DNA from 4 places in the Streptomyces tsukubensis genome. Region 2 is predicted to be linked to each of the others. Evidence: riboswitches for the same ligand, from Rfam matches in the RefSeq annotation. Region 2 holds a riboswitch; each other region holds the start of a gene.
The links. A riboswitch is a leader RNA that binds a small molecule or an ion and turns the genes downstream of it on or off. The one in region 2 is predicted to bind cobalamin.

Region 1 (7,607 bases), 2.8 Mb from region 2:
ACCGTGTGGCCCTTCTCGGCGGTCTGGTTGGCGGTGCGGTTGGCGGCGTCCTTGAAGGTCATCCAGCCGTTGCCGGTCTGGGCCAGGGTCCGCATCATCCGGCCGTACAGCTCACGCGCGGGCATGGTCTTGCGGGCCAGGCCCTTCGCCTCGGCGGCCCGGTAGGCGGCGTCGAACTCATCGCCCCACAGGTCGACCAGCTCGGGGGTGTCGGCGGGGGAGAAGAGCGACCATTCGGCGTCGTCCGCGACCCGGCGCATGAACTCGTCCGGGACCCAGTGCGCCAGATTCAGATTGTGGGTCCGCCGGGCGTCCTCGCCGGTGTTGTCGCGCAGCTCCAGGAACTCCTCGATGTCCGCGTGCCAGGTCTCCAGGTAGACCGCGGCGGCGCCCTTGCGGCGGCCGCCCTGGTTCACCGCGGCGACCGAGGCGTCGAGGGTCTTCAGGAACGGGACGATGCCGTTGGAGTGCCCGTTGGTGCCGCGGATCAGGGAGCCGCGGGCCCGGATCCTGGAGTACGAGAGCCCGATGCCGCCGGCGTGCTTGGAGAGCCGGGCGACCTGGTGGTAGCGGTCGTAGATGGAGTCCAGCTCGTCGAGCGGGGAGTCCAGCAGATAGCAGGACGACATCTGCGGGTGGCGGGTGCCGGAGTTGAAGAGCGTCGGGGACGAGGGCAGGTAGTCCAGCCGGCTCATCAGCCCGTACAGCGCGACGACCTCGTCGAGGGCGCGTACGCCGTCGTCCTCCGCGAGCCCGCAGGCGACCCGGAGCATGAAGTGCTGCGGGGTCTCGATCACCTGGCGGGTGATGGGGTGGCGCAGCAGATAGCGGCTGTAGAGGGTGCGCAGCCCGAAGTAGCCGAAGCGGTCGTCGGCGGCCGGGTCGATCGTCGCGTCGAGCCGCTCGGCGTACCGCTCCACGAATGCGGCGGTACGGTCCGCGATCAGGCCCTCGTCATGTCCCACCCGCACCGAGGCGGTGAAGGAGACCGAGCCCTGGCCCGCGGCCTCGGCGGCGATGGTCCGGGTCAGCAGCCGGGCGGCCAGCCGGGAGTAGGCGGGATCATCGGAGATCAGGCCCGCGGCGGCGTCGGTGGCGAGCTGATGGAGTTCCGCCGCGTCCGATCCGGGGTGCCGGCCGCGGAGCGCGGCGGCGGCCACCCTGCCGGGGTCGGTGTCCGGCAGATCGGCGGTGAGGTCGGTCAGGGTCCGCAGCAGGGCGGTCCCCGGCCCGTCCTCGGGCGTCGCGGCAGTGGGCCGGGGGGTCTGCCCGGGCAGCTGCTGGGCGGTGCCTGAAGCCGGATCGGCTGGCGCGATGGTCACGTGGTGCTCTCCCTCGCTCGGCTCGCGGGCCGTCGGCGGGGGAGGGGTGGGCAGGCCGGACGTTCCCGGAAACGGGCAGCACGCACGGCGTCCACCGGCCCAACCGCGAGGCCCGGACGTCTCGGCACCCGGGTCGGACGATCCGGGTGCGCTGTCGGCAGACGGCCGGACTTGCCCTGGCGCGACAAAGTACGCCGAAGCACACCGTTGCGGGACAGTTCCGGATTCGCACCGGATTCCTCTGCGGTGACAGCGAGATGAGCATACATGTGGGGGCACCGCCGAAGCGGTGCCCCCACATGTTGTGTCGCGCCTCTCATGCTCCCGCACGGTCCGGGGCCGTCCACGACGGTGTCCACGCCCCTCCGGGGAGGCCCGGCCCCCTGCCCGGGACGGCCCGGCCGAGCCCCTCCAAGGGGCCACGGTGCGCTTCCCCGGCCGGGAGGCGGCTGTTTCAGGGGCACGGCTTCCTTCCCCAGGGGGCGAGGTGAAGGTTTTCAGGGGGGCGCCTCCCACGCCGCCAGGCGTAGGGGGAGGAAACTGCGCGATCGGCCACGACGGTGTTGTGCTCGGCAGACGGCATGCAATGCCGTTACGGATTCCGCCTCCCGCCCGGCCGGGTGACGACCGTATGCGACCACGCGCCGCCGTCGGCTTGTCGCGCAGTTCCTCGCGCCCCCGGGTACTCCCGCTTGGCGTCTTGGCAGGGGGAGCGCCGCCACGGGGTGCTCGTGCCTGCCATTCCGGGAATGACGGCCCCGCCCCTGGGCACTCCTGCTTGCCACTCCGGCGGGGGAGCCGTGCCACTGGGTGCTCCTGCGCGGCGTACCGGAAAAAAAAGGGGGGCGCCGCGCTCCGACAGGGGTCGGGGCGCGGCGCACATGGAGAAGCGGAGGCTCTAGTCCTGGGGGCGGCGGAGGCGGGCGACGAACTTGTAGCGGTCGCCGCGGTACACCGACCGCACCCACTCCACCGGCTCCCCCTGCGCGTCCAGCGAGTGCCGCGACAGCATCAGCATCGGCAGCCCGACGTCCGTACCGAGCAGCCCCGCCTCGCGCGGTGTCGCCAGGGACGTCTCGATGGTCTCCTCCGCCTCGGCGAGATGGACGTCGTAGACCTCGGCCAGTGCCGTATAGAGGGAGGTGTACTTGACCAGGCTGCGCCGGAGCGCCGGGAAGCGCTTGGCGGACAGATGGGTGGTCTCGATGGCCATCGGCTCACCGCTGGCCAGCCGGAGGCGTTCGATCCGCAGGACCCGGCCGCCGGTGGAGATGTCGAGCAGTCCCGCGAGGGTGTCGTCCGCGGTGACGTACCCGATGTCGAGCAGCTGGGAGGTGGGTTCCAGGCCCTGGGCCTTCATGTCCTCGGTGTACGAGGTCAGTTGGAGCGCCTGGGAGACCTTGGGCTTGGCGACGAACGTGCCCTTGCCCTGGATGCGCTCCAGCCGGCCTTCGACGACCAGCTCCTGGAGCGCCTGGCGCACGGTGGTGCGCGAGGTGTCGAATTCGGCCGCGAGCGTGCGCTCCGGCGGTACCGGCGTGCCCGGGGGCAGGGTCTCCGTCATGTCGAGGAGGTGCCTTTTGAGGCGGTAGTACTTGGGTACGCGCGCGGTCCGGGTCGGTGTCCCGGCCTCGGTCTCCGTACCCACCCCGTCCGTCGTCATGGCCCGCCTTCCCGTTCCCGACTGCGCTGCTGCCGTCACCGGCTCCTCCGTCTGTAGCGGATCACATCGTGGCACGGGCCGGTCCCGGGGAGTGACCCTGTCCCTCCTGTTTTTCTGCCTTCAGGGTGGACACCACTGCTTCTTATACACCGAGGGGGCTAGGGTTGGTCTAGTCCAAGCGAAGGCCTCAAGCCTGCCCGGATCATGCCCTGATGTCGGTCCGATAACGGACTGGACAGGCATGTTTATCGAGCCTTGACAGCCCGAAAGGTCTAGGCCAAGCTCCGGGTACTGGTCTAAACCATTTAAGACCGGGTCCCAGCCCCAGGCAGTACTTTCGCGTATGGCTTCGTTTTGGGCGGGGTGGCAGGCATCCCTTAGGAGGGTGGCGTGAAGCGCAAGCTCATCGCGGCGATCGGTGTCGCGGGCATGTTGGTCAGTGTTGCCGCGTGTGGCTCGGACGACAAGAAGGACAGCGAGGGTTCCGGCAAGGACGGCTTCAAGGGTCAGACCCTGACGTTCTGGGCCATGGACGGTTCGACGCCGGACAAGTGGCTCGCTGATCTGACCGCCGAGTTCGAGGCCAAGACCGGCGCCAAGCTGAAGTACGAGAAGCAGGCGTGGAACGGTATTCAGCAGAAGCTGACGACCGCTCTCTCCGAGGACACCCCGCCGGACGTCTTCGAGATCGGCAACACCCAGACCCCCGCCTACGCCAAGACCGGCGGTCTGGCGGACCTCGGTGACCTGAAGAAGGAGATCGGCGCCGACTGGTCCGAGTCCCTCAACAAGGCCTCCGTCTTCGAGGGCAAGCAGTACGCCGCCCCCTGGTACTTCGCCAACCGTGTGGTGATCTACAACAAGTCGGTCTTCGCCGAGGCCGGCATCACCGCGCCGCCGAAGACCCGCGCCGAGTTCTACGCCGCGCTCGACAAGATCAAGGCGAAGGGCAAGGAGCCGATCTACCTGCCCGGCCAGAACTGGTACCACTTCGTCGGACTGGTGATCGGCCAGGGCGGCGAGCTGGTCAAGAAGGACGGCGACAAGTGGGTCTCCAACCTCGCTGACCCGAAGGTCCAGGCCGCGGCCGAGGAATACAAGAAGATGCAGGCCTACTCCAAGGCCCCCAAGGACAAGGACGAGGCCACGCCGCAGCAGGCCGACATCTTTGCCCAGGGCAAGACCGGTGCCTTCATCGGCATGGGCTGGGAGGGCGCCACCGCCATCAAGGCGAACCCGGCCATCGAGAAGGAGCTCGGCTACTTCACCATCCCCGGTGAGACCGCCGACAAGCCCGAGGGTGTCTTCCTCGGTGGCTCCAACCTCGCCGTCGCGCAGAACAGCAAGAAGCAGGCGCTCGCCAAGGAGTTCCTGAAGCTTGCGCTCTCCGACAAGTACGAGGGCGGCCTGGCCAAGGCCAGCGGCGTCATCCCGAACAAGGAGTCCCTGAACTCCAACCTGACGGGCAACCCGGTCGCCGAGGCCGCCGCTCCGTCCGCGAAGTTCGGCGGCACGACCCCGCTGATCGCCGAGTGGGCAGCCGTCGAGAACGCCCCCAACCCGATCAAGACCTACCTCACCGCCGTGGTGAGCGGTAAGTCTCCGGCGGACGCCGCCAAGCAGGTCGAGGGCGAGTTCAACAAGCGCCTGGCTCAGAAGCAGTAACTGTCACGGCGGCCGGGGCGGGGGCGAACGCCCCTGCCCCGGCCGCCGACTGCTGTCCCCAAAGCGCCTAGGAAGAGATGGCGAGCATGACCGTGCAGACCGAACGGGCGCCGTCCGGCCCCGCGGAGGCGTCCGAGCCTCCGGTCAAGGGCAAGGGCAGGCCCTCCGCACCGCGTAAGGCGGGCGATTTCGTTCCTTATCTGCTGCTGCTTCCCGCGGTGGCCGCCACCCTGGTCTTCCTGGGCTGGCCTCTGGTCAACAACGCGATTCTGTCGTTCCAGAACCTCAATATGAGACAGCTGATCCAGCGTCTCACCGAGTGGAACGGCATCGACAACTACCGGGATATCCTCACCGGTCCGGACTTCTGGCGGGTCACCGGCCGTTCGATCGTCTTCGCGGGCGTCAACGTCCTGCTGATCATGGTCCTGGGCACGCTCGTCGGTCTGCTCCTCGCCCGCATCGGCAAGAAGATGCGCGTCACCCTCATGGTCGCGCTCGTTCTCGCCTGGGCCATGCCGGTCGTCGCCTCCAGCACCGTCTACCAGTGGCTCTTCGCCCAGCGGTTCGGCGTCATCAACTGGGTCCTCGTCCAACTCGGCTTCGAGGGCATGGCCAGCCACAACTGGTTCGGCACCCAGTTCTCCACCTTCTTCGTGGTGACCCTGCTGATCGTCTGGCAGTCCATACCCTTCGTCGCCCTCAGCCTCTACGCGGCGACCACCACGATCCCGAAGGAACTGTACGAGGCAGCGGCGCTGGACGGCGCCAACGCCTGGCGCAGCTTCACCTCGGTGACCATGCCGTTCCTGCGGCCGTTCCTCTACGCCACCACATTCCTGGAGATCATCTGGGTCTTCAAGGCGTTTGTCCAGGTCTACACGATCAACGCCGGCGGTCCGGACCGGCTCACCGAGATCCTCCCGGTGTACGCGTACATCGAGGGCATCGGCAACCAGCACTACGGCATGGGCTCCGCCATCGCGATGCTCACCATCGTCATCATGCTGCTGCTGACGGCCTACTACCTCCGGATCGTTCTCAAGCAAGAGGAGGACCAGCGATGAAGCGCTCCCTGTTCGGCCGCTTCTGGCCCAATGCCACCGCCGTATTCCTCGTGCTGGTCTTCATCTTCCCCGTCTACTGGATGTTCTCGACGGCGTTCAAGAAGACCACGGACATCGTCACGGACACCCCGGTCTGGTTCCCGACCAATCCGACGACGCAGCACTTCAAGACCGCGATCAACGCCGACAACTTCTGGAGCTTCGTCGGCAACTCGCTCACCGTCACCCTGCTCGCGGTGATCTTCTCGCTGATGATCGCCCTGGCGGCGTCCTTCGCTCTGGCCCGGATGCGCTTCAAGGGCCGGCGCGGCTTCATCATCGGCTTCATGGTCGCCCAGATGGCGCCCTGGGAAGTCATGGTCATCGCCATCTACTTCATCGTCCGCGACGCCGACATGCTCAACAGCCTGGTGCCGCTGACGCTCTTCTACATGGTGATGATCCTGCCCTTCACCCTCCTCACGCTCCGCGGCTTCGTCGCCGCCGTGCCGAAGGAGCTGGAAGAGGCTGCCATGGTCGACGGCTGCACCCGCCGCCAGGCGTTCATCAAGGTGATCCTGCCGCTGCTCGCCCCCGGTCTGATGTCGACGTCGATGTTCGGCTTCATCACCGCCTGGAACGAGTTCCCGATGGTGCTGGTCCTCAACAAGCAGGTCGAGTACCAGACCCTGCCGGTGTGGCTCGCCGGCTTCCAGTCCGTCTTCGGCAACGACTGGGGCGCGACCATGGCGGCGTCGACCCTCTTCGCCATCCCGGTGCTGCTGCTCTTCCTCTATCTCCAGCGCAGAGCGGTTGGCGGGCTGAGCGACGGCGCTGTGAAGGGATAACCTGGGATGACCTCCATGACCAACGACGTACGGGCCACCGACCGGCTCAGCCGGGACGCGCTCACCGTCCTCCAGCCCGGCTTCGAGGGCACCACCGCCCCCGACTGGCTGCTCCGGCAGATCGCCGACGGCCTTGCCGCGGTCGGCCTGTTCGGGCGGAACATCACCACCCCCGAGCAGCTCACCGCGCTCACCGCGCAGCTCCGGGCCGAGCGTGACGACCTCCTCGTCGCCATCGACGAGGAGAGCGGCGACGTCACCCGGCTGGAGGTCGTCGACGGCTCCTCCTTCCCCGGCAACTACGCGCTCGGCACCGTGGACGACACCGCGCTCACCCGCGACGTCGCCCACGAGCTGGGCCGGCGGCTCGCCGCCTGCGGGGTGGACTTCAACTGGGCGCCGTCCGCGGACGTCAACGCCAATCCGGACAACCCGGTCATCGGCGTCCGTTCCTTCGGCGCCGACGCGGCCCTGACCGCGCGGCACACCGTCGCGTACCTCCAGGGCCTCCAGGACGCCGGAGTCGCGGCCTGCGTCAAACACTTCCCCGGCCACGGGGACACCAACGTCGACTCGCACCACGCGATGCCCCGTATCGACGTCGGCCTGGAAACCCTCCACGCCCGGGACCTGCTGCCGTTCCGCGAGGCCATCGCGGCCGGCACCAAGGCCGTGATGAGCGCGCACATCCTGCTGCCTGCGCTCGACCCGGACCGTCCGGCGACCCTCAGCCCCCGGATCCTCACCGGGCTGCTCCGCGAGGAGCTCGGCTTCGACGGGCTGATCGTCACCGACGGCATGGAGATGCAGGCCATCGCGGCGACGTACGGAATCGAACGAGGCTCCGTCCTCGCGCTCGCCGCCGGTGCCGACGCGATCTGCGTCGGCGGCGGACTGGCGGACGAGGGGACCGTCCTGGCCCTGCGGGACGCGATCGTCACCGCGGTCCGGGAGGGCGACCTGCCCGAGGAGCGTCTGGCCGACGCGGCGGCGCGGGTCCGCGCCCTCGCCGACTGGACGCGCCGGGCACGGGGGGCCGTCGCGGCGCCGGGCGCGGAAACGC
Region 2 (7,607 bases):
GTGCAATGTGCCACAACGCAGCGGATTGATCTCTGGAGCAACCGTGATAAATCTTCACGACCACCAGGGGCGCCACCCATGCTCCTGGGGGCGCTTTTGCCGGCGGACCGCCGGTGGCACTCCATCCATATCCGGGGGGATCAGGAACTGATCCGCAGCCGTATCGCCGGGGGGCGCAACGGATCGCGGATCGGCATGGAGAGAAGGGCGCAGCAGCTATGACCTCGGTGCAGGTCGACGACTCCAAAGACGGACCGGGCGGACCGGGCGGACCCGGCGGCTCGGTCGGTACGAAAGCCCCGGCGGCCACCGTCGAGGACCAGGGCTACCACCGGGCACTCGGTGCCCGTCAGATTCAGATGATCGCCATCGGCGGTGCCATCGGAACGGGTCTCTTCCTCGGCGCGGGCAAGGGCATCTCCAAGGCCGGACCCAGCCTCATCCTCGCCTACGCCATCGCGGGCGTGGTCATCTTCTTCATCATGCGGGCGCTGGGCGAACTGCTGATGTACCGGCCGGTCTCGGGCTCGTTCTCCGAGTACGCGCGGGAGTTCGTCGGCCCCTTCGCGGGCTTCGCCACCGGCTGGACGTACTGGCTGTTCTGGGTCGTCACCGGAATGACCGAGGTCACCGCGGCGGCCGAGTACATGACGTACTGGTTCGACCTTCCGCAGTGGATCTCGGCCCTGGGCTTCACCATCGTCCTCTACCTCGCCAATCTGATCTCCGTGAAGATCTTCGGCGAGCTGGAGTTCTGGTTCTCCATGGTCAAGGTGACCGCCATCGTCGGCATGATCCTGATCTGCGCGGGCATCATCACGCTCGGCTTCACCGACGCCGGGGACACCGCCTCCTTCTCCCTCCTCTGGAGCGACGGCGGCTTCTTCCCCAAGGGCCTCGGCGGCACCCTGATGACCCTCCAGATCGTGATGTTCGCCTTCCTCGCGGTCGAGCTGGTCGGCGTCACCGCCGGTGAGTCCAAGGACCCGGAGAAGACCCTCCCCAAGGCCATCAACACCGTGCCGTGGCGGATCGCCGTCTTCTACGTCGGCGCCCTGATCATGATCCTTTCGGTCGTCTCCTGGACCAACTTCCGGCCGGGCGTCTCACCGTTCGTCGCCGCCTTCGACCAGATGGGCCTGCAGATCGGCGCGGGCATCGTCAACTTCGTCGTGCTCACCGCGGCGCTGTCGTCCTGCAACTCCGGCATGTACTCCACCGGTCGGATGCTGCGCGACCTCGCGCTCAACAGCCAGGGCCCCAAGCTCTTCACCCGGCTGACCAAGCACGGCACCCCGCTGATCGGCACCACCTTCTCCGCGGGCCTGATGCTGATCGGCGTGTGGATCAACTACCAGTGGCCCGGCGACGCCTTCAACAAGATCGTCTCCTTCGCCACCATCTCCGGTATGTGGGCGTGGATCATGATCCTGGTCAGCCATATCCGCTACCGGGCCAAGGCCGCGCGCGGCGAGGTCGCCGAATCCTCCTTCAAGGCGCCCGGCGCGCCCTGGACGAGCTGGTTCGCGCTGGCGTTCATCGGCATGGTCATCGTGCTGATGGGCATCGACAAGGACGCCCGGATCTCCCTGTACGTGGCCCCGCTGTGGGCGCTGGTGCTCGGCGTCTCCTATCTGGTCCTCCGCTCGAAGAACCCGGAGGGCGCGGCCTTCGCCAAGCGCTGACGGCCGCGGGGGCTCCGGCCCCTGAACGTGCCGGACGGCGGGAGGGCGGCTGCCTGCCCCACCCACCCGCCGTCCGGCATCCGAGAAGGTCCGGTCCGAACCGTGAAACGGTTCGGACCGGACCTTCCGCCATTCGGACGGTCCGCGCTTATCCTGATCCGCATGCTGACCCTCACCCAGGATCTGTACGACCGGATCGTCGCGCACGCCCGAGCCGACCACCCCGACGAGGCGTGCGGCATGGTCGCGGGCCCCGAGGGCAGCGGTCGGCCGGAACGTTTCATCCCCATGCTGAACGCGGCCCGTTCGCCCACGTTCTACGAATTCGACTCCGGCGATCTGCTCAAGCTCTACCGCGAACTCGACGCCAACGGCGAGGAGCCGGTGATCGTCTACCACTCGCACACCGCGACCGAGGCATACCCGTCGCGTACCGACATCACCTACGCCAACGAGCCCGGCGCGCACTACGTCCTGGTCTCCACCGCCGACACCGACGAAGCGGGCCCCTTCCAGTTCCGCTCGTTCCGGATCGTCGAAGGAGAGGTCACCGAGGAGGAAGTCCGGGTCGTCCAGGCATACTGACCCGCAGCGCCCGTGCGGCGCTCCAACTCCATACGGGGCGGTGGGACCCAGGAAGCCGGTGCGAATCCGGCGCGGTCCCGCCACTGTGAACAGCCGCTGACACGTGCACGCACCCCGCGTGCCGTCCCGCGGCCGTCAGTCAGGAACTGACCCATCGCCCTTCTCCCATGACCCAGGGGACGCGGATCCCCGGAGGAGGACCCACGCATGTCCATGCGCATATCCGGACGCCGTACCGCACGCCGTCGTACCGCCCTCGCGGTCACGGCCGCCGCCCTGCTCCCGCTCGCCCTCACCGCCTGCGGCTCCGGCGGCTCCGGCGGTTCGGGCTCCGGCAAGGACGGCGGGAAGGCCGAGGCCCGGCCCGGCTTCCCGTACACCGTCGACAACTGCGGAGTGAAGACCACCTACCAGGCGCCCCCGAAGCGGGCCGTCACCATGAACCAGCACGTCACCGAGATCATGCTGGAACTGGGCCTGGAGAAGTCCCTGGTCGGGACCGCCTACCTCGACGACAAGGTGCTCCCGCGCTACCAGAAGGCCTATGACGCGATCCCGGTCGTCGCCAAGGAGTACCCCTCCAAGGAGAAGCTCCTCGCCGCGAACCCCGACTTCGTCTACGGCGGCTACGCCAGCGCCTTCGAGGCCAAGGACGGCCGCACCCGCGACGAGCTGAAGAAGTCGGGCATCGACACCCGGCTCAACCTGGAGTACTGCACCGAGAAGCGGACCACCCTCGACGACGTGTACCGCGAGATCGACGAGGTCGGCCGTACCTTCGGCGTCGCAGACCGGGCGCAGAAGTGGATCGCGGACTCGCGGGCGTCCGTCGCGAAGACCGCGGCCGAGCTGAAGAAGACGCAGACCGCGCCGGTCCCCGTCTTCGTCTACGACAGCGGCGACAAGACCGCGTTCACCGTCGGCGGCAAGGGCATCGGCAACGAGCTGATCAGCCGCGCGGGCGGCCGGAACGTCTTCGCCGACATCCCCAAGAGCTTCGGTGACGCGACCTGGGAGCAGGTCGTGGCCCGTAAGCCCGAGGTGATCGTGATCTACGACTACGGGGCGACGAGCCTGGAGCAGAAGAAGCGGAAGCTGCTTGCGGACCCGGCGCTGAAGGACGTACCGGCGATCCGGAACAAGAGGTTCGCCGTCCTCCCGCTCTCGGACGCGGTCCTCGGTGTCCGCGCGCCCGACGCGATCGCCAAGCTGGCCCCGCAGATCGCCCGATGAAGCGCCTCCTCGCGCCGGCGGGGGCCGGGCAGGAGGCGGGCGCCGCGGTGCCCGCCGCCTCCCGGCTCCGGTTCGGGGCCGTGACGGCCGGGCTGCTCGTCGCCCTGGCCGCCGCGGTCCTCGCGGCGCTCGCGCTCGGTTCCGTACGCATCCCGCCCCGCGAGGTCGTCGCGGCCCTGCTGCCGGGCGCCGAGCCGAGCCCCTTCCGCACGATCGTCCTGGACGTCCGGCTGCCCCGGGTCCTGCTAGGGGTGGTCGTCGGCGCCGGTCTCGGTGTCGTCGGCACGGTCCTGCAGGCCCTGGTGCGGAACCGGCTCGCGGACCCCTTCCTCCTCGGGATCTCCTCCGGGGCGTCCACCGGCGCGGTCCTCGTCCTGGTCCTCGGCATCGGCACGACCACCGCCGTCGCCCTGCCCGCGGGCGCCTTCGCGGGCTCCCTCGCCGCATTTCTGCTGGTGTACGGGCTGGCGCGGCACGGCGGCGGGATGACGGGCACCCGGCTGGTGCTCGCCGGGGTCACCATCAGCTACGTCTTCACCGCCCTGACCACACTGGTCCTCGTCGCCTCCTCCCGGCCGGAGCACTTCCGCGAGGCGCTGTACTGGTCGCTCGGCGGCCTCGGCAGCGCCCGCTGGGACTCGGTCTGGCTGCCGACCGTCGTCGTCGGCCTCACCCTGCCGCTGCTGCTCGCCCTCGCCCGGCCGCTGGACCTGCTGCTGGTGGGGGAGGAGGGGGCGACCGTACTCGGACTGGACGTGGCCCGCTTCCGGGCCGCCGCCTTCGTCCTGGTCTCGCTGGTGACGGCGGTGCTGGTGGCGGCGAGCGGCGCGGTCGGCTTCATCGGGCTGATGGTCCCGCACGCCGCCCGCATGCTGGTCGGCGCGGCACACCGGGCGCTGCTGCCGGTGGCCGCGCTCGGCGGGGCGGTCGCGCTGGTGGTGGCCGATCTCGCGGCCCGTACCGTCGCCGCCCCGCAGGATGTGCCCGTCGGGGTGCTCACCGCGCTCATCGGCGGACCGCTGTTCCTCTGGCTGATGCGCCGCCGCTCGGTCGACGGCACGGAAGGAGCCCCCGCGTGACGACGACCGCCGCCGAACTGACCGTACGGGGACTCTCGTACGCCACCGCCACGGGCCGGCTCCTGCTCGACGGCGCCGACCTGGACATCCGCCCCGGCGAGACGGCGGGGCTGGTCGGCCCGAACGGCAGCGGCAAGACCACCCTGCTCCGCTGTGTGTACGGAACCCTGCGACCCACCGCGGGAAGCGTCCGCCTCGACGGCGCGGACCTGCTCGCCCTCGGGCCCAAGGAACGGGCGCGGCGGGTCGCGACCGTACCGCAGGACAGCCGTCCGGAGTTCGAGCTGACCGTCCGCGAGATCGTGCTCATGGGGCGGGCACCGCACAAACGCTTCTGGGAAGCCGATACCGCGGCGGACGGCCGGGCGGCCGACGAGGCTCTGGACCGCCTGGGCATCGGGGACCTCGCCCACCGGCCGTTCCCGTCGCTCTCCGGCGGCGAGCGGCAGCGGGCGCTGGTGGCCCGCGCCCTGCTCCAGGACCCCGCGCTGCTCGTGCTCGACGAGCCCACGAACCATCTCGACATCCGATACCAGTGGGAGATTCTGGCCCTGGTCCGGAGCCTGGGCGCGACCGGCCTGCTGGCGCTGCACGATCTCAATCTGGCGGCGTACTACTGCGACCGGATCCACGTCCTCCAGGCCGGCCGGATCGTCGCCTCCGGTCCGCCGGGGGAGGTGTTCACGCCTTCCCTGCTCTCCGAGGTGTACGGGGTGAACGCCGAGGTCGCCGTCCACCCCAGGACCGGGGCGCCCACGATCACCTACCTCCCGCCGGACTTCCAGGAGGCCATGACCACCAGGTGAGCGGATTCGTTCCGCGATGCGAGATCACATTCCGGTCCCGGGGACGGGAATCGGTACGATGACCGCATGGTTCTCCACGACATGAGTGACAAGACGCAGAGCGGCGCCGTGCTGCTCGTGGCGCGGCTCCATGTCGACCTGTGCCGTCTCGCCAGCGCGTTGTGTACCCGAGCGGGCCGGAGCCCGCGCCTCTGAGCGTGTCCTGAGCACCGCCGTACCACCGCACCGCTGCACCGCCGCCGGCCAGCCCGGCGCACCCGATCCGCACCGCCCGAGCCGCTTCGGCGCGGGACCGAGCCGCGTCCCCGCCGCCACGCCAGCCGACTGGAGTCCACCCCATGGCCATCGAGGTCCGCATTCCGACCATCCTGCGTACGTACACCGACGGCGAGAAGGCCGTCGAGGGCAACGGGGACACCCTTGCCGAGCTCTTCGCCGACCTCGACACGCGGCACGCGGGCATTCAGGCCCGCATCGTGGACAAGGAGAACGGCGACCAGCTCCGCCGCTTCGTCAACGTCTACCTGAACGACGAGGACGTCCGGTTCATCGACGGCATCGCGACCAAGCTCGCCGACGGCGACAGCGTCACCATCCTCCCGGCGGTCGCCGGCGGAATGCGCTGACCGGCGATGCGTTACGACTCCCCACTCGCCGCCGTCGGCAATACGCCGCTGGTCCGGCTGGCCCGGCTGTCCCCCTCCGACGAGGTCCGCATCTGGGCCAAGCTGGAGGACCGCAACCCCACCGGTTCCATCAAGGACCGCCCCGCGCTCCATATGATCGAACAGGCGGAGAAGGACGGCCGGCTCACCCCCGGATGCACCATCCTGGAACCGACCTCCGGGAACACCGGCATCTCCCTGGCGATGGCGGCCCGCCTCAAGGGCTACCGCATCGTCTGCGTCATGCCGGAGAACACCAGCGACGAACGCCGTGAACTGCTGGCGATGTGGGGAGCCGAGATCATCTCCTCCCCGGCGGCCGGGGGCTCCAACACCGCCGTCCGGATCGCGAAGGAGATCGCCGAGCAGCACCCCGACTGGGTGATGCTCTACCAGTACGGCAACCCGGCGAACGCGGGCGCCCACTACGCCACGACGGGCCCGGAGATCCTCACCGACCTCCCGTCCATCACCCATTTCGTGGCCGGCCTCGGCACCACCGGCACCCTGATGGGAGTCGGCCGCTACCTCCGCGAGAACGTCCCGGACGTTTCCATCGTCGCGGCCGAACCCCGCTACGACGACCTGGTCTACGGCCTGCGCAACCTGGACGAGGGCTTCGTCCCCGAGCTGTACGACGCATCCGTCCTGACCACCCGCTTCTCGGTCGGCTCGGCGGACGCGGTCCGCCGCACCCGCGAACTCCTCCAGCAGGAGGGCATCTTCGCGGGCATCTCGACGGGCGCCGCGCTGCATGCGGCGATCGGGGTGGCGAAGAAGGCGGTGAAGGCGGGCGAGAGCGCGGACATCGTGTTCGTGGTCGCGGACGGCGGCTGGAAGTACCTGTCGACGGGCGTCTACACGGCGGAGACGACGGAGGCGGCGATCGAAACCCTGCAGGGCCAGCTCTGGGCGTGACTGTGTAGTTGCGTAATCGGCGGGAGCCCTACCGGCCCGGCGCCTCGTCGCGCCGGGCCCAATTCCGAGGTCGGTGAGGCCGACCGTGAACCGTCGAGGCTTCTTGGGTTTCGGCAGGGCCCCCGCCCGTGCAGGGCTCGGCCCGATGCTGTCGGCCGCCAGGCGTAGAACAGGCCGACATTCGGCCTCGATGTTGCAACACTACTCAGGCCGCTACGGCACGGCCGATCAGAGTTCCGATGTGACCCTGTGTCGGGGCTTCCAAGACGCGCACTTCCACTTCCCGGAACCCTGCCTTGGTCAGAAGGCTTTCCCATTTCCGGAGAGTGAAACTGTAGCGGTATGTGTACATTGCCCTGCCGGCAAAACCGCCCTTGTACATCCCCTGCGGGCCGTATGCGCCTGGAATGGCCGGGGGGTGGGAGAAGACAAGTACGCCGTCGGGATTCAAGCGGGATGCGATCAAAGGAAGAAGCTTGGCCGGGTCGGTGAACCAGACGGCACCGAACATCGAATACACAGCGTCGTACGTCTCTGCCGTCTCGGCCAGGTACGAGAGCACCTCCGCACACACGAACCGGACCCCCAGCGGGCCCCATCGTTCCGTCGTGTTCGCCACCATCACGGGCGACATAT
Region 3 (7,607 bases), 1.1 Mb from region 2:
GGGGTTGAGCCGGGGGATCCGTCGAGGGTTCGGCCGGGGGTTCGGTCGGCGGTTCGGCCGGGGGTTCGGCCGGGGGTTCACATCAGGGGGGTGAGGAAGCGGCGGAGCGCCTCTTCGTACGCATCGGGGTCGGCGTTCCACATCGCCGCGTGGGGGGCGTCGAGTACGGCCCTGAGGGTGACCAGGTCGGGGCGGGCGGCCGCGAGTTCCCGGGACGCCGCCCAGGGGGCGACGGTGTCGTCCGGGCCGTGGAAGACCAGGGTCGGTACGCGGACAGACCGGGCGTCGGCGGCGACCGGCACCCGGTCCCGGTAGAGCCCTGCCCGGCCGCGGGCCGCGCGGACGAGCAGCGGCACCAGCGGGGCGGGGGTGTGCCGGGCTCGGGCCAGGGCGCGCAGGGCGGCCTCCTGGTCGAGGACCGGGGAGTCGAGCACCAGACCGGTGACCCGGTCGCGGAGCGCGGAGTTGGCCGCGGTGTGCAGGGCCATGGTGGCGCCGGTGGACCAGCCGTGGAGGACGATGCGGCGGGCGCCGCGGTCGGCCGCGTACCGCAGGGCGGCGTCCAGATCGCGCCACTCGGTGTCGCCGAGGTGTCCGAGGCCGTCGGGCGACCGGGGCGCGCCGGGGTCGCCGCGGTAGGCGACGGCGAGTACGGGGAGGCTGCGGCGGTGCAGGAAGGGCAGCAGGTTCAGGGTGTGTTCGCGGGTGGCGCCGAGGCCGTGGACGGCGATCACCCAGGTCTCGCGGACCCCGGGTACGAACCAGGCCGGGAGGGGGCCCAGCTCGCCGGGGACGGTGACCTCTTCGTAGGCGATGCCGAGGGCGTCGGCGGGGTTGCCGGTGTGGAGGCGGGGGGTCATCCGCACCTTGGTGCCGCGCACCGGGGGGTGCGGGCCCGGGGAGTCCAGCCGGCGGACGACGGTGTCGGGCGATTCGGCGAGCCCCTCCAGGACGGGTCCGGCGACGGCGTGGACGCCGTGTCCGGCGAGGCCGTAGGTGCCGGGGCGGCGGGAGGCCAGGCTGCGGGTGAGCGTGATCCGGCCGGGGGCGGTGGCGTGGACGGTGAGGCGGCCGCCGCCGGGGAGGGCGCGGTCGGTCGCGGGCCGGAGCGTGGTGTCGACGGCGTGGCGGGCGGCGGCGAAGGCGGTGCCGAGGCCTGCGAGCGTGGTGACGGCGGCGGCCGTCGCGATTACCGGGCGCACCGTTCCAGTGTGGTGACCCCCGCGCTCCTCTGCCAGCGGGGCGCCTCCCGGCGGGGGCCTCCGCAGTTCCGGCGGCAGGGGCGGCGAGGCAGTGACGGGGCGCTGGGGGCGGGCCCGGTCGCGGGGACCGCCGCTCCGGCGACCGGAACGGCAGGGCGGAGGAGGGGTGCCGGGTTTCCCCTTGCCGAAGGCACGGCGGGCTGCCGAGAAGCGGCCCCCGGCCTGCGGCCCGGCAACGGCCGGCACCGCGCCGTACGCCTCCGGCGCGGCCACCTGCGACGGGGGCATATGGGCGCCTCCCCGTCATCGCCGCCGTCAGGCCGACCCGTAGACCCGCGCCGGAGGCGTACGGGCGGCCCGGGCGGGCCCTTCGCGGGTCCGGGCCCGTGGGAGGGCCCGGGCGGGCCCTTCGCGGAGCCGGGCCCGGGGGAGCCGGGCGGCCCGGGGGCGGTCAGCCCGGCTGGCCGTACCCCCGAAGGCGCCCGCCCGCCTCCGCCAGCTGCTCCGGTGTGAGGAGCTTCGGCGCGAGCCCGGGGACCGAGGACGCGAGCAGCCAGACCCGGCACATCCACTCCAGCTGTGCCGTGCGGTCGTACGCCTGGTCCAGCGTCGCGCCCACGGCGACCGTGCCGTGGTTCCCCAGCAGGCAGGCCCGGCGGCCGTCGAGCGCCGTGAGCATCCGGGCGGCGAGCTCCTCGGAGCCGTACACCGCATAGGGCGCGACCCGCACCGGTCCGCCGAGGTCGGCCGTCATGTAGTGGACCGGCGGCAGCTCGCTGACGAGCGTGGAGACCGCGGTGGCGTGCGCCGCATGGGTGTGGACGACGGCCCCCACCTCCCGGGAGCGGTGGACCGCCAGGTGGAGCGGCAGTTCGCTGGTCGGCTCCAGGGTTCCGAGGACCCGGCGTCCTTCGAGGTCGACGGCGGTGACGTCACCGTCCGTGAGGCGGTCGTACGGCACTCCGCTCGGGGTGACGAGGACCAGTGGCCCCACCCGGGCCGAGACATTGCCGGAGGTCCCCACGACGAGCCCCTCCGAGGCCGTGCGGCGGGCCGTGGCGACGAGTTGCCGCCAGGTCTGTTCGATGGCGCTGTCGGACGCGTGTGCGGTCGCTCGGGTCATGGGGCGATCCTGTCAGCCGGTCCCCGCGCGGGACAGAAGCCCCGTGATGGATATCACCACAAGATCGGATGAACGGCGCTTTTCCCTCACCGGAGGGGCACCGCACCCGGCATCCAGGCCTCCGGAAGGGCCTCCGCAACCAAAACGGAATGATGAGAACCGCTTGGGGTCACCCCCAGTCCGGCCCCAGTTCACCTTCCGTTCACCCAGGTTACTTACCTTCGGCGAGCCACTGACCTCCAAAGATTGCCTGGGTAAATGGAACACATCACGCTGCTGCTCGCGATTGTGATCGTGACGGCTCTCGTGTTCGATTTCACGAACGGTTTCCACGACACCGCCAACGCGATGGCCACCACCATCTCGACCGGCGCCATGAAGCCCAAGACCGCGGTGGCCATGTCCGCCGTGCTCAACCTCGTCGGCGCGTTCCTGTCCGTGGAGGTCGCCAAGACGATCTCCAGTGGCATCGTCGACGAGGCAGGCATCACCCCAGAAGTCATCTTCGCGGCGCTCGTCGGCGCCATCCTCTGGAATCTGCTGACGTGGCTGGTCGGACTGCCGTCCAGTTCCTCGCACGCCCTCATGGGCGGTCTGATCGGCGCCACCGTCGCTTCCGTCGGCTTCAGCTCGGTCAACGGCGGCACGGTGATCACCAAGGTCCTGATCCCGGCGATCGCGGCGCCGCTGGTCGCGGGCCTGGCCGGTTACCTCGGCACCCGGCTGACGTACCGCATCGGCCGCAACACCGACCAGAAGAGCACCGACAAGGGGTACAAGGCGGGTCAGATCGCCTCCGCGGGCTTGGTCTCCCTGGCCCACGGCACCAACGACGCCCAGAAGACCATGGGTGTCATCACCCTGGCCCTGGTCGCCGGTGACATCCTCGCCCCCGGCTCCAACCCCCCGATGTGGGTCATCGTCTCCGCCGGTGTCGCCATCGCCCTCGGCACGTACCTCGGTGGCTGGCGCATCATCCGCACCATGGGCAAGGGCCTGACCGACCTCCAGCCGCAGCAGGGCTTCGCCGCCCAGACCAGCGCCGCGACGGTCATCCTGGCCTCCTCCAACCTCGGCTTCTCCCTCTCCACCACGCACTCCTGCTCCGGTGCCGTGATGGGCTCGGGTCTCGGCCGCAAGGGCGGTGTGGTCCGCTGGTCCACCGCCACCCGGATGTTCGTCGCCTGGGGTCTGACCCTCCCGGCCGCCGGTCTGGTCGCCGCCGCCTCCGAGTACGTGACCAAGCAGGGCGACTGGGGCGTGGCCGCCGTGGCGGTCTTCCTCGTGGCCTCCTCCGCAGCGATCTGGGTGATCTCCCGCCGCCAGGTCGTCGACCACACCAACGTCAACGACGTCGACGAGCCGGCCGACGCAGAGTCCCCTGGTGTCGTCACCACCGCCATGGCCGCCGTCACCCCGCCGCCGCCCGCCGGCGCCGAGAGCGGCGAACTGAAGGCCACCATCCACTCCTCCCCCTCCGCCGCGTCGTCGGCCCCCGAGACCGGCCCGGCCAGCCCGGCCGCGGTGTAAGGACAGATCAGCATGAAGATCGACTGGGAAGCCCTGGGCTCCGTATTCGGTGTCAGCCTCATCGGCACCGTCGCCCTGGTGGGCCTGTTCTCCCTCGGAGTCATCGCCCTGACCAAGCAGGACGCGGCCGCCGCCAAGGGTGGCTCGACGGTCCTCCCCCGTACCGGCGCCTACGCCTGCTTCACGGCCTGCGCACTCGCCGTGTCGTACGGCATCTATCTGATCGTCACCTGATCACTGCCTGATCACCGTCCGGCCACTGCCTGACCGGCTCCGATCGGCTCGTGTCGGCTCTCCGATCGGCCCTTGTCGGCTTCCGATCGGCCCGTTTCGGCTCTCCGATCGCTGCCGGCGGGCCCCTGATCCGGATGCCGCCCTCGCGGCGGTGACAGCCGGGCCCTGCACCCTCGTGGTGCCGGGCCCGGCTGTCGTATGTCCGGGGCACTTCGCGGACCTTGTATGTGGCTCTGCGCACACCGCTCCGTCGCAGGTCAACGGCGAGTTGACGGCTGTTCTCACCCCGTGGTGGACTGCCGGGGCCATTACGGAGGCAGTAGAGGAAGCCGGTGCGAATCCGGCGCGGTCCCGCCACTGTCACCGGGGAGAAGGTCCCCCGGGAGCCAGGAACTCTCGCCTCCGTTCACGTCGAACCAGGGCGCGGACACCCTGAGTGAGGACATTCGCCATGCGCGGCAACGGTTCAGTCGGCAGCGGTTCGGCCCCGCCGAGCCCCCTCGGTCCCACCGGCTCTCCCCAGGGCTCCGCCTCCGCGGAGGCCCCCGCGGGCGTCGTCTCCTCTTCCTCGTCTTCCTCGTCCTCCTTGTCCTCCTCGTCCCCCTTGTCGTCCTCCGACTCTTCCGGGCACTGATCCGTGAGGGCCGACCGGATCTTCGCGTACGGCGCCACGGCGGGGCTCCTCGGTGATCTGCTGCTCGGTGATCCCCGCCGGGGGCATCCCGTGGCCGTGTTCGGGCGGGCCGCGGGCGCGTCCGAGCGGCTGCTGTGGCGTGACCACCGGGGCTGGGGCGCGCTCCACACCGCTGTCTGCGCGGGCGGCGCCGTCGCCGTGGCGGCGGGTGCCGCGCGGACCCTGCGCCGCCGACCCCTGGCGTCCGCCGCGTTGACCGCTGCCGCCACCTGGGCCGTGGTCGGCGGTACGTCCCTGGCCCGTGAGGCACGGGCGGTGGGGGACGCGCTGGCGGCCGGGGACCTCGAAGCCGCCCGGGCGCGGCTGCCGCATCTGTGCGGGCGGGATCCGCAGGCACTGGACGGGCCGGAGATCGCCCGGGCCGTGGTGGAGTCCGTCGCCGAGAACACCTCCGACGCGGTGGTGGGGGCCCTGGTGTGGGGGGCCGTGGCCGGGGCGCCGGGGCTCGTCGGCTTCCGGGCCGTGAACACGCTGGACGCCATGGTGGGGCACCGCTCGCCGCGGTACCACCGGTTCGGCTGGGCGGCGGCGCGGCTCGACGATGCGGCGGGCTGGCCGGGAGCCAGGCTCACGGCGGCGCTCGCGGTCGCCGCGGGCGATGACCCGCGGGGTGCGGTACGGGCGTGGCGGGCGGACGCACACGGGCATCCCAGCCCCAACGCGGGCCCGGTCGAGGCGTCGTTCGCGGGCGCTCTGGGGGTACGGCTCGGCGGCACGCTGTCGTACGGCGGCCGGGTCGAGCACCGGGCGGTCCTCAACGGCGGCGCACGGCCGGTCGAGGTCGGGGACATCGAGCGTGCGGTACGGCTTTCGCAACGGGTGGGCGCGCTGACGCTGGGCGTGTGCCTGGCCGGACGGTGGGCGGCGGGCCGACTGGGGCGGTTGGGGCGGCCGGGATACCAGAGGGTGACGGATTTTCCCGGGAGCGGGCGGTAGTCCACAGGCTCCGACGGGATTCGGGCGATGGGTTCAGCATGGGATCCGGTTCGGCGTGGGATCCGGTTCCGCTGCCGGCGGGCGGGTCCGGCCGTAGTGCCTTGCGGGGCTACGGCCGGTGCGTGCGCGGGCGGTGGTGCGCGGGGATGCGGGCCGTCACGGGCAGGCGCGGGCTCACGGGCGGAGCCGTGCGGAGGACATTCGGAGACGACGGGACGGAAAGGAGGCGGTGGTTGATGGAGGGCCGTAGGCGGGGCGGCGGGCTGCTGGTCGCGGGGACGACCTCGGACGCGGGCAAGAGCGTGGTCACCGCGGGCATCTGCCGCTGGCTGGCCCGGCAGGGCGTGAAGGTCGCGCCGTTCAAGGGGCAGAACATGTCCTTGAACTCGTTCGTGACCCGGGACGGCGCCGAGATCGGGCGGGCGCAGGCGATGCAGGCGCAGGCGGCGGGGGTCGAGCCCTCGGCGCTGATGAACCCGGTGCTGCTGAAACCGGGCGGCGACCGCACCAGCCAGGTGATGCTGCTGGGCAGACCGGTCGGCGAGATGAGCGCCCGGGGGTACTTCGGCCGTGCCGGGCGGCGCGAGGAGCTGCTGACCACGGTGCTGGACTGCCTGGACCAGTTGCGGAGCACGTACTCCGCCGTGATCTGCGAGGGCGCGGGCAGCCCGGCGGAAATCAACCTGCGCCGCACGGACCTGGTGAACATGGGCGTCGCCCGTGCGGCCGGGCTTCCGGTGCTGGTGGTGGGGGACATCGACCGCGGCGGGGTCTTCGCCTCCTTCTTCGGGACGACGGCCCTGCTGGAAGCGGCCGACCAGCGCCTGATCGCGGGCTATCTGGTCAACAAGTTCCGCGGGGACGTGGAGCTGCTGCGGCCCGGCCTCTCCATGCTGACATCGGTGACCGGGCGTCCGTTCTTCGGTGTCCTGCCGTACGCGCACGGGCTCGGCATCGACGAGGAGGACGGGCTCCGGGTGTCGCTGCGCGGGGCGGTGCGGGAGTCGATGGTGGCTCCGCCGGTCGGCGCCGAGATCCTGCGGGTCGCGGTCTGCGCGGTGCCGCTGATGTCCAATTTCACCGATGTCGACGCGCTCGCGGCCGAACCGGGCGTGGTGGTGCGGTTCGTGGACCGGCCCGAGGAGCTGGTGGACGCCGATCTGGTGATCGTGCCCGGCACCCGGGGCACGGTGCGCGCGCTGGACTGGCTGCGCCGCCGCGGGCTGGCGGACGCGCTGGTGCGCCGGGCCGCCGAGGGGCGCCCGGTGCTGGGGATCTGCGGCGGCTTCCAGCTCCTCGGTGACCGCATCGACGACGAGGTGGAGTCCCGGGCCGGTGTCGTCGAGGGGCTGGGGCTGCTGCCGGTGCGGGTCAGGTTCGCGGCGGCCAAGACTCTGGCGAGGCCCAGCGGATCGGCGCTGGGCGAGCCCGTCGAGGGGTACGAGATCCACCACGGCGTCGCCGAGGTCCTCGGTGGTGAGCCGTTCCTGGACGGCTGCCGGGTCGGGGAGGTGTGGGGCACCCACTGGCACGGGTCGCTGGAGAGCGACGGTTTCCGGCGGGCGTTCCTGCGGCGGGTGGCCGAGGCGGCGGGGCGGCGGTTCGTGCCTGCTCCGGACACCTCGTTCGAGGCGCTGCGCGAGGAGCAGCTCGACCGGCTCGGCGATCTCATCGAGGAGCACGCGGACACGGAAGCGCTCCGGCGGCTGATCGAGGACGGTCCACCGGCGGGTCTGCCGTTCGTGCCGCCGGGCGCCCCCGCCCCGGTGGCGGCACCCTCGGCGGCTGCTCCGGACGGCGAGGTGCCACCGGCTCCGGCAGGCGGGGTGCCACCGGCTCCGGACAACGGGGTATCGGAGGCTCCGGCCCGGGGCGGCGACGGACGGGA
Region 4 (7,607 bases), 4.9 Mb from region 2:
CATGCGCATGCAACTCGCCCACCGTGCCGCCGTCACCACGGCTGCTCTCGCCCTCACCTTCGCCGCCGCCGCTCCCGCCGCGGTCGGGGCCGAGTCCGGACACCGCGGCACCAACGCGCCCGTGAAGGTCTCCCTCACGGTCCAGGGCCCCAACGGCCTCCTGTTCAACGGCAAGGTCAGAACCAGGGGCCACGATGTGACCACGGCGACCGGCGGCACCCACAAGTGCGACGGCACCAACGGGGGAGCGAACCCCACCAAGGTGCCCACCCCGACCGCCGCACTGGACGACGCCGCCCGTCAGAACGGCTTCACCTGGGACGGCGCCTGGCACGCCTCGTTCGAGGACTTCTTCGTCGACACCATCAAGAACGTGAGCGGCGGCAGCAGCGCCTACTGGAGCATCGCCGTGAACGGGACGCCGACTCCGGTGGGCGGCTGCCAGTTCCGTATCAACGCCGGCGACCAGGTCTCGTTCGTCTGGACCGCTTTCTGACCGAAGCTCCGAACCCCGGCGCCTGAGGCCGGTGCCGGGGCGGAGGGCAGCCGCCCTCCGCCCCGGCGGATCCGGCTCAGGATCCCGATCCGGACCCGGCCCCGAATCAGGACGAGGAGAGTTCACCCCGGACGGTACGCGCCGCGGCGACCAGGTTCTCCAGGGAGGCGCGGGTCTCCGCCCAGCCGCGGGTCTTCAGTCCGCAGTCGGGGTTGACCCAGAGCCGTTCGGCGGGGATCGCCTTCAGCCCGGTACGGAGCAGTCCGGCGGCCTCGTCGGCGGACGGGACGCGCGGGGAGTGGATGTCCCAGACCCCGGGCCCGGCCTCCCGGGGGTAGCCGTGGACGGCGAGTTCACCGGCGATCTGCATATGGGAGCGGGCCGCTTCCAGGCTGATGACGTCCGCGTCCAGATCGTCGATGGCCTCGACCACGTCCCCGAACTCGGCATAGCACATATGGGTGTGGATCTGGGTGTCCGCCGCGACACCGGAGGTCGTCAGCCGGAACGCCTCCGTCGCCCAGGCCAGATAGCCGGCCCGGTCGGCGGTGCGCAGCGGCAGGGTCTCGCGCAGGGCCGGCTCGTCGACCTGGATGACCCGGGTGCCCGCCGCCTCCAGATCGTCCACCTCGTCGCGGAGGGCGAGGGCGACCTGACGGGCGGTCTCCCCGAGGGGCTGGTCGTCGCGGACGAACGACCAGGCGAGCATGGTGACCGGTCCGGTCAGCATGCCCTTGACCGGCTTCCCGGTGAGGGACTGGGCGTAGCTCGTCCAGCGGACGGTCATCGGCGCGGGACGGGACACGTCCCCGACGAGGACCGGCGGGCGGACATAGCGGGTGCCGTACGACTGGACCCAGCCGTGCCGGGTGGCCAGATAACCGGTGAGCTGCTCGGCGAAGTACTGGACCATGTCGTTGCGCTCGGGTTCGCCGTGGACGAGGACGTCGACCCCCGTCTTCTCCTGGAACGCGATCACCTCCTGGATTTCGGACCTGACGCGCTCCTCGTACCCGGCCGTGTCGATGTGCCCGGACCGCAGATCCGCGCGGGCGGCGCGCAGTTCGTCGGTCTGGGGGAAGGAGCCGATGGTCGTGGTCGGCAGCAGCGGCAGCCCGAGGCGGGTCCGCTGGGCGACGGTCCGTTCGCCGTACGGTGCGGAGCGCCGGGCATCGGCCGCGGTGACCGCTCCGGTACGGGCGCGGACGGCCGGGTCGCGGGTGACGGGGGACGCGGCGCGCGAGGCGAGCACGGCACGGTTGGCCGCCAGTTCGCCGCTGATGGCGGGGGTGCCCCGGCCGAGGCCCCGGGCGAGGGTCACGATCTCGTCGGTCTTCTGCCGGGCGAAGGACAGCCAGCCCAGGATCTCCGGGTCGACGTCGGTCTCGGCGGCGGCGTCCAGCGGGACGTGCAGCAGGGAGCAGGACGCGGCGACGTCCACCCGGTCCGCGAGACCCAGCAGGGTGCCGAGGGTGGCGAGGGACTTCTCCAGGTCGTTGACCCAGATATTGCGGCCGTTGACGACTCCGGCGACCAGCCGCTTCCCGGGCAGCCCGCCGGCGGCGGCCAGATCGCCCAGATTGGCCGCCGCGGATCCGGTGAAGTCCAGGGCCAGCCCTTCGACCGGGGCCTTGGCCAGCACGGGCAGGGCTCCGCCGAGACGGTCGAAGTAGGAGGCGGCCAGCAGTTTCGGCCGGGCGGTCAGGGCGCCGAGGTCGCGGTAGGCGCGCGCGGCGGCGTTCAGCTCCGCCGGGGTGCGGTCCTGGACCAGGGCGGGTTCGTCGAGCTGGACCCACTCCGCGCCCGCCGCGCGGAGATCGGCCAGCACCTCCGCGTACACCGGCAGGAGCCGGTCCAGCAGCGTCAGCGGCTGGAAGTCGGCGGGCACCCCGGGGGCGGGCTTGGCGAGCAGAAGGTAGGTGACCGGGCCGACGAGGACCGGCCGGGCCGTCAGGCCGAGGGCGAGCGCCTCCTTCAGCTCGTCCACCTGCTTGCCCGAGTCGGCGGTGAAGACCGTGCCCGGGCCCAGTTCGGGCACGAGGTAGTGGTAGTTGGTGTCGAACCACTTGGTCATCTCCAGCGGCGCCACCTCCCGGTTGCCGCGGGCCATGGCGAAGTAGCCGTCGAGGGCGTCGGCGGCAACGGCCGCACGGTGCCGCTCGGGGATCGCACCCACCATGACGGTGGTGTCGAGGACATGGTCGTAGTACGAGAAGTCGCCGGTGGGGACCTCGTCGATGCCCGCCCCGGCGAGGGCGCGCCAGTTGGCGGTGCGCAGTGCCGCGGCTGCGGCCCGGAGGCCGTCGGCGTCCACCCGGCCCTTCCAGTAGCCCTCGACCGCCTTCTTCAGTTCCCGGCCCTGTCCCTGACGGGGGTAGCCGTACACGGTGGACCGTGCTGCCGCGGCTGCGGACTTCGTGGTCACGGAGATCTCCTTCGCGAGATGAATCCCTGAGATCCCGGAGACGGGAACGAGAGCGCGAAGGGGGCACCGGACGGAACCGGATCCCGCGCGGCACGGCGCGGTGTTCCGTACGGTACGTACTCCCCGGAATCCATCCGGGGTGTTCCCCGACCCGCCCACGAGGTCACCGGAATACCGCGCGCGGAACGTTCCGTACGCGGGCAACGGGCAGGTCTTCGGACTCGCGGGCACGCCTGCCGGTCTCCCGGCGGGCACCTAGTGGCCGTCGCTTCCCAGGCCCTTTCCCGGACCCAGTGCGTATGACGGCGGTCGTTCCCGCTCACCGCTGCGGGGCAGTCCCGGATTCCCACCGGGTTCCCTCTTACGACGCTCCCGTCCGGCTGACGGGGCGAACCAGCTGCGGGGCCAGCCTACGGTGCGCGGGACCGTTTCGGCGGCACGGGTCCATCATGCGGATCACCCGGTGGGACGAACGGCCCCCGCGGCGGGCACCGGAGCCGCCGCGGCAACTCCCCGGCGGGCCCCCGCCGTCACCGCGTCCCGCCCTCCCCGTCCGCCTCGTCAGGGCGCAGCGCCTCCAGGATCAGGCGCAGGCCGAAGCCGAACTCCACGGCCGGGTCGAAGCCGGGCCCCTCGGACTGGGCGGCGACCAGTTCCACGAGATGCGGGTGGCTGTCGGGGGAGAGCGCGGGCAGCAGGGCGGCCGTGATCCCGTCGCGGTCCTCAGGGGCGGCGAAGGGGAGGCTCAACTCCTGGAGCACCGCACCGTAGACGAAGCTGTCGATCACCCCGACCGCGCGGGCCGCCGCCCTGACGGAGAAGCCCCCGGCGCGCAGGGTGCCCAGGACGGCATCGTGGTGGCGCAGGGTGGCCGGGCCCGGCCGGCTGCGCGAGTCCATCAGACCGACGGCCCACGGATGGGCCAGCAGTGCCGTGCGGGCCGATACGGCGCGGTCGTGCATCGCCCTCTTCCAGCCCGCCCCCGGGGGCGGCAGTTCGATCAGGGCGAAGACGGCGTCGACCATGCCGTCGAGGAGATCGTCCCGGTTGCGCACATGGTTGTAGAGAGACATCGCCTCGACGCCCAGGGAGCCCGCGAGGGCCCGCATGGTGACCCCTGCCGCCCCCTTCTCGCCGGCCAGGGCGACCGCAGCGGCGATCACCCGGTCCCGGCTCAGGGGCGCCCGCTTCGGCCGGCCGCCCCGGCCGCCCGTGTTCTCCCGCATGGATGCTCTCCGCCCGTGTCGTCGTCCGGCCGTGCTGCTGCCGTCCCGTTGCGCCGTCCGGGTTCCGCCCCTTCGGCTTACGGTGTAAGTTCCACCGTGTCACTTACATAGTAAGTCGAAGGTGAGGGCCGCAGGATGGATACCGGACGGAGCGGGCGGATACGGAAGGTCTGCGTCGTCGGCGCATCGGGCAAACTGGGCCGGTACCTGGTGAGCCGGGCGCTCGACCGCGGCTGGGAAGTGGTCGGCGTCTGCCGCGAACGCAGCGTCGGCAAGCTCGACGGGTTCGCGGACCGGATCACGGTCGTCCCCGGGGACACCAACGACCCGGAAGTGATCCGCCGGGCCGTCGCCGGCTGCGACGGAGTGCTGACCGTGCTCGTCCCCTGGGGCGTACGGCAGTACTCCTCCGGTACCGCGCGGGCCGTGCTCGACCACGCCGAACCCGGTGCGCGGCTGGTCTTCTCCTGCGGCTGGCACGTGCCCCGGGACGACAAGGACCGCTACACCCGGACGTTCACGGCCTCCGTCCGGATCGTCACCCTGCTGAGCCGCGCCCTGAGGGTCGTCGACGTCGACGACCAACTCGCCGCCGCGCGACTGATCTTCGCCAGCGACCGCCGCTGGACCCTGGTCCGCGCCAGTGATCTGGAGGAGGGCGAAAGCCAGGGGCTGCCCGTATGGACCCGCCACGTCGGCGATCCGCTCCTGAAGAGCAACCTGACCCGGCGCGTGGACTTCGCCCTGTTCATGGTCGAGGCCCTCACCGACGACACCCTCGTCCACGAGGCCCCCGCGATCGTCGGCCGCCTCGCCCCCAGCGTCCTCGCCCGGCGGGACGAGAGCTGACGACCCGGGGTCACAGCCATCCGCTGCGCTGCGCCTGCAACGCCATCTGGAAGCGGTTCGCCGCGCCGAGCCGCGCCATCAGGACCTGCAGCCTGCGGTAGAGCGTACGGCGGCTGACGCCCAGTTCACGGGCGATGATCTCGTCGCTCGCACCACCCGCGAGAAGCCACAGCAGCCGCCGGTCGGCGGGCGGCAGGCCCCCGGGGCGGGTGGTGCGCCCCTGGAACGGCAGGGCGTTGCGCCAGGACTGCTCGAACAGCGCCACCAGCGCCGAGAACAGTCCGCACGGCTGGACCACCAGCATGGTGTTGTGCACATCGGCCTCTTCGATGGAGAGCGACACCAGCGCGTACGCATCGTCGATGATCACCAGCTTGACCGGTACCGACGGCAGCACCCTGGCCTGCTCGCCGGCTTCGACGCACGGTTCGATGACGTCCTTCAGCCGGCCCGGGTGCTCCAGCGACTCCCGCGAGTACACGACCCGCTGCGTCACCCCGCGGGCGAGCGTGGCCAGCGCGTCGCCGGTGGCCTCGGTCAGCGGGAAGTACGGCGGCGACTCGAACTGCCGGATCTGCTCACGGGCGCTCGCCCAGGCCCGGCGGATCCTGGGACCGATCGCCTCCCCGGTGACGACCTCGACGAGATCGTCGTTGTACGCGGCCAGCCGCTGCCGCCGGAACGATTCGAACGCGCCGCCCACCGCGATCCGCGACTCCTCGACCGCGGCCGCCCGGTGCCGGGCCAGCAGCTCCAGGCCCGCCGCGGGCGGAACCGGGGCGACCGTGTCGTCACCGTCCCGGGCGGCGCTGGCCAGACCGGCGTCGACGAGGGCGCCGTACGCCGCGGCCAGCTCGTCGCCGTCCAGGCCCGCCGCGTCCGCGATCGTCCGCAGCGGGGCCGGGGCCCGTTCCAGGAGCGCCAGATAGACCCCGGCCGCCGCGGGGCCGAGCCCTAGGAGCCGCAGCGCCTCACCGAGCTTCGCGTTCGTCATGCACCGCATTATCGACCGTCCCGAGCCGGTTGTGGCCGATCCGTGCCACTGGCACGTTCCGGCACCGGCGGGGTCCCGTGCGGGATACCGTCCGGAGGCCGCCGGTGGGATCCGGCGGCGGCGAGGGCTCCCGGGCCGTACCGCGGGACACCCGGAACCCGGAAACCGCAGCTGGACAGCCCCGCCGACGACGAACTGCCCAGGGAAGGTGGACGACGTGTCGAAGGGCCGGAAGAACGGTCTCTACTCGGGGATCTCCGAGGAGCTGTCCGCGCTGATGCGGACGGGATGGGCGGACACCGAGCAGCACGATCTGCTCCCCGACGAGCAGGCCCCGCACGCGGCCCGCCGCCGCGCCGCGCTCTCCGCTCGCTTCCCCGGCGAGCGTCTGGTGATCCCCTCCGGCGGGCTCAAGGTCCGCTCCAACGACGACACCTACCCCTTCCGGCCGTACACGGGCTATGTGCACATGACCGGCGACCGGGCCCGCGACGGCGCCCTCGTCCTCGAACCCCGGGCGGACGGCGGCCACGACGCCTACTGCTACCAGCTGCCGCGCGACAGCCGGACCGACAACGAGTTCTGGACCGGCCCCACCGCCGAACTGTGGATGGGCCGCCGCCGCTCCCTCGCCGAAGCGGAGCTGGTCCTCGGTCTGCCCTGCCGCGACGTCCGTACGGCCGCCGACGATCTCGCCGCCGCCTCCGGCGCCCCGACCCGGATCGTCCGCGGGATCGCCCCCCTGCTGGAGGCCGCCGTCACCACCGACGAGGAGCGCGACGCCGAACTGGAGGAGGCGCTCAGCGACCTCCGGCTCGTCAAGGACGACTGGGAGATCGGCGAACTCCGCAAGGCCGTCGACTCCACCGTCCGCGGATTCACCGACGCCATCGGAGAACTGTCCCGGGCGGTCGCCACCTCCGAGCGGTGGATCGAAGGCACCTTCTTCCGCCGCGCCCGGCTGGAGGGCAACTCCGTCGGCTACGGCTCCATCTGCGCCGCGGGCGAGCACGCCACGATCATGCACTGGACGGACAACGACGGCCCGGTGCGCCCCGGCGACCTGCTGCTTCTCGACGCGGGCGTCGAGACCCGTACCCTCTACACCGCCGACGTCACCCGCACCCTCCCGATCGGCGGCACCTTCACCCCCGTCCAGCGGAAGGTGTACGACGCGGTGTACGAGGCGCAGGAGGCGGGTATGGCGGCCGTCCGGCCCGGCGCCCCCTACCGCGCCTTCCACGAGGCGGCCCAGCGGCACCTCGCGGCCCGGCTGGTCGAGTGGGGCTTCATCGAGGGCCCGGCCCACCGGGCGTACGACCTCGGACTGCAGCGCCGCTTCACCATGGCGGGCACCGGGCACATGCTCGGTCTGGACGTCCACGACTGCGCCCAGGCCAGGAACGAGGAGTACGTCGACGGCGTACTGGAGCCCGGCATGGTGCTCACTGTCGAGCCCGGCCTCTACTTCCAGCCGGACGACCTCACCGTGCCCGAGGAGTGGCGCGGTATCGGCGTCCGGATCGAAGACGACCTGCTCGTCACCGAGGACGGTCACGAGAATCTGTCGGACGGTCTGCCGCGGTCGGCGGACGAGGTCGAGGCGTGGATGGCCCG

Region 1: another riboswitch for cobalamin. It lies ahead of B7R87_RS22715 (ribonucleoside-diphosphate reductase subunit alpha); the one in region 2 lies ahead of B7R87_RS10355 (ABC transporter substrate-binding protein).
Region 3: another riboswitch for cobalamin. It lies ahead of B7R87_RS05830 (cobalamin biosynthesis protein); the one in region 2 lies ahead of B7R87_RS10355 (ABC transporter substrate-binding protein).
Region 4: another riboswitch for cobalamin. It lies ahead of metE (5-methyltetrahydropteroyltriglutamate--homocysteine S-methyltransferase); the one in region 2 lies ahead of B7R87_RS10355 (ABC transporter substrate-binding protein).

What each region holds. Positions count from the first base shown of each region.
Region 1 is NZ_CP020700.1:5,470,573-5,478,179, forward strand. It holds gene B7R87_RS22715 (ribonucleoside-diphosphate reductase subunit alpha) at 1-1,322, opposite strand, end outside; cobalamin riboswitch at 1,462-1,623, opposite strand; gene B7R87_RS22720 (GntR family transcriptional regulator) at 2,221-2,985, opposite strand; gene B7R87_RS22725 (extracellular solute-binding protein) at 3,376-4,650, shown strand; gene B7R87_RS22730 (carbohydrate ABC transporter permease) at 4,737-5,717, shown strand; gene B7R87_RS22735 (carbohydrate ABC transporter permease) at 5,714-6,544, shown strand; gene B7R87_RS22740 (glycoside hydrolase family 3 protein) at 6,560-7,607, shown strand, end outside.
Region 2 is NZ_CP020700.1:2,709,118-2,716,724, reverse strand. It holds gene B7R87_RS10365 (amino acid permease) at 219-1,685, shown strand; gene B7R87_RS10360 (Mov34/MPN/PAD-1 family protein) at 1,848-2,270, shown strand; cobalamin riboswitch at 2,296-2,439, shown strand; gene B7R87_RS10355 (ABC transporter substrate-binding protein) at 2,478-3,503, shown strand; gene B7R87_RS10350 (FecCD family ABC transporter permease) at 3,500-4,582, shown strand; gene B7R87_RS10345 (ABC transporter ATP-binding protein) at 4,579-5,388, shown strand; gene B7R87_RS34065 (putative leader peptide) at 5,455-5,583, shown strand; gene B7R87_RS10340 (MoaD/ThiS family protein) at 5,727-6,014, shown strand; gene B7R87_RS10335 (PLP-dependent cysteine synthase family protein) at 6,021-6,971, shown strand; gene B7R87_RS10330 (class I SAM-dependent methyltransferase) at 7,177-7,607, opposite strand, start outside.
Region 3 is NZ_CP020700.1:1,624,695-1,632,301, forward strand. It holds gene B7R87_RS05810 (alpha/beta hydrolase) at 78-1,202, opposite strand; gene B7R87_RS05815 (class II aldolase/adducin family protein) at 1,654-2,325, opposite strand; gene B7R87_RS05820 (inorganic phosphate transporter) at 2,584-3,855, shown strand; gene B7R87_RS05825 (hypothetical protein) at 3,868-4,089, shown strand; cobalamin riboswitch at 4,362-4,557, shown strand; gene B7R87_RS05830 (cobalamin biosynthesis protein) at 4,727-5,719, shown strand; gene B7R87_RS05835 (cobyric acid synthase) at 5,956-7,607, shown strand, end outside.
Region 4 is NZ_CP020700.1:7,634,494-7,642,100, forward strand. It holds gene B7R87_RS31455 (DUF4430 domain-containing protein) at 2-496, shown strand; gene metE (5-methyltetrahydropteroyltriglutamate--homocysteine S-methyltransferase) at 603-2,921, opposite strand; cobalamin riboswitch at 3,111-3,334, opposite strand; gene B7R87_RS31465 (TetR/AcrR family transcriptional regulator C-terminal domain-containing protein) at 3,452-4,147, opposite strand; gene B7R87_RS31470 (NAD(P)-dependent oxidoreductase) at 4,283-4,996, shown strand; gene B7R87_RS31475 (helix-turn-helix domain-containing protein) at 5,007-5,990, opposite strand; gene B7R87_RS31480 (aminopeptidase P family protein) at 6,208-7,607, shown strand, end outside.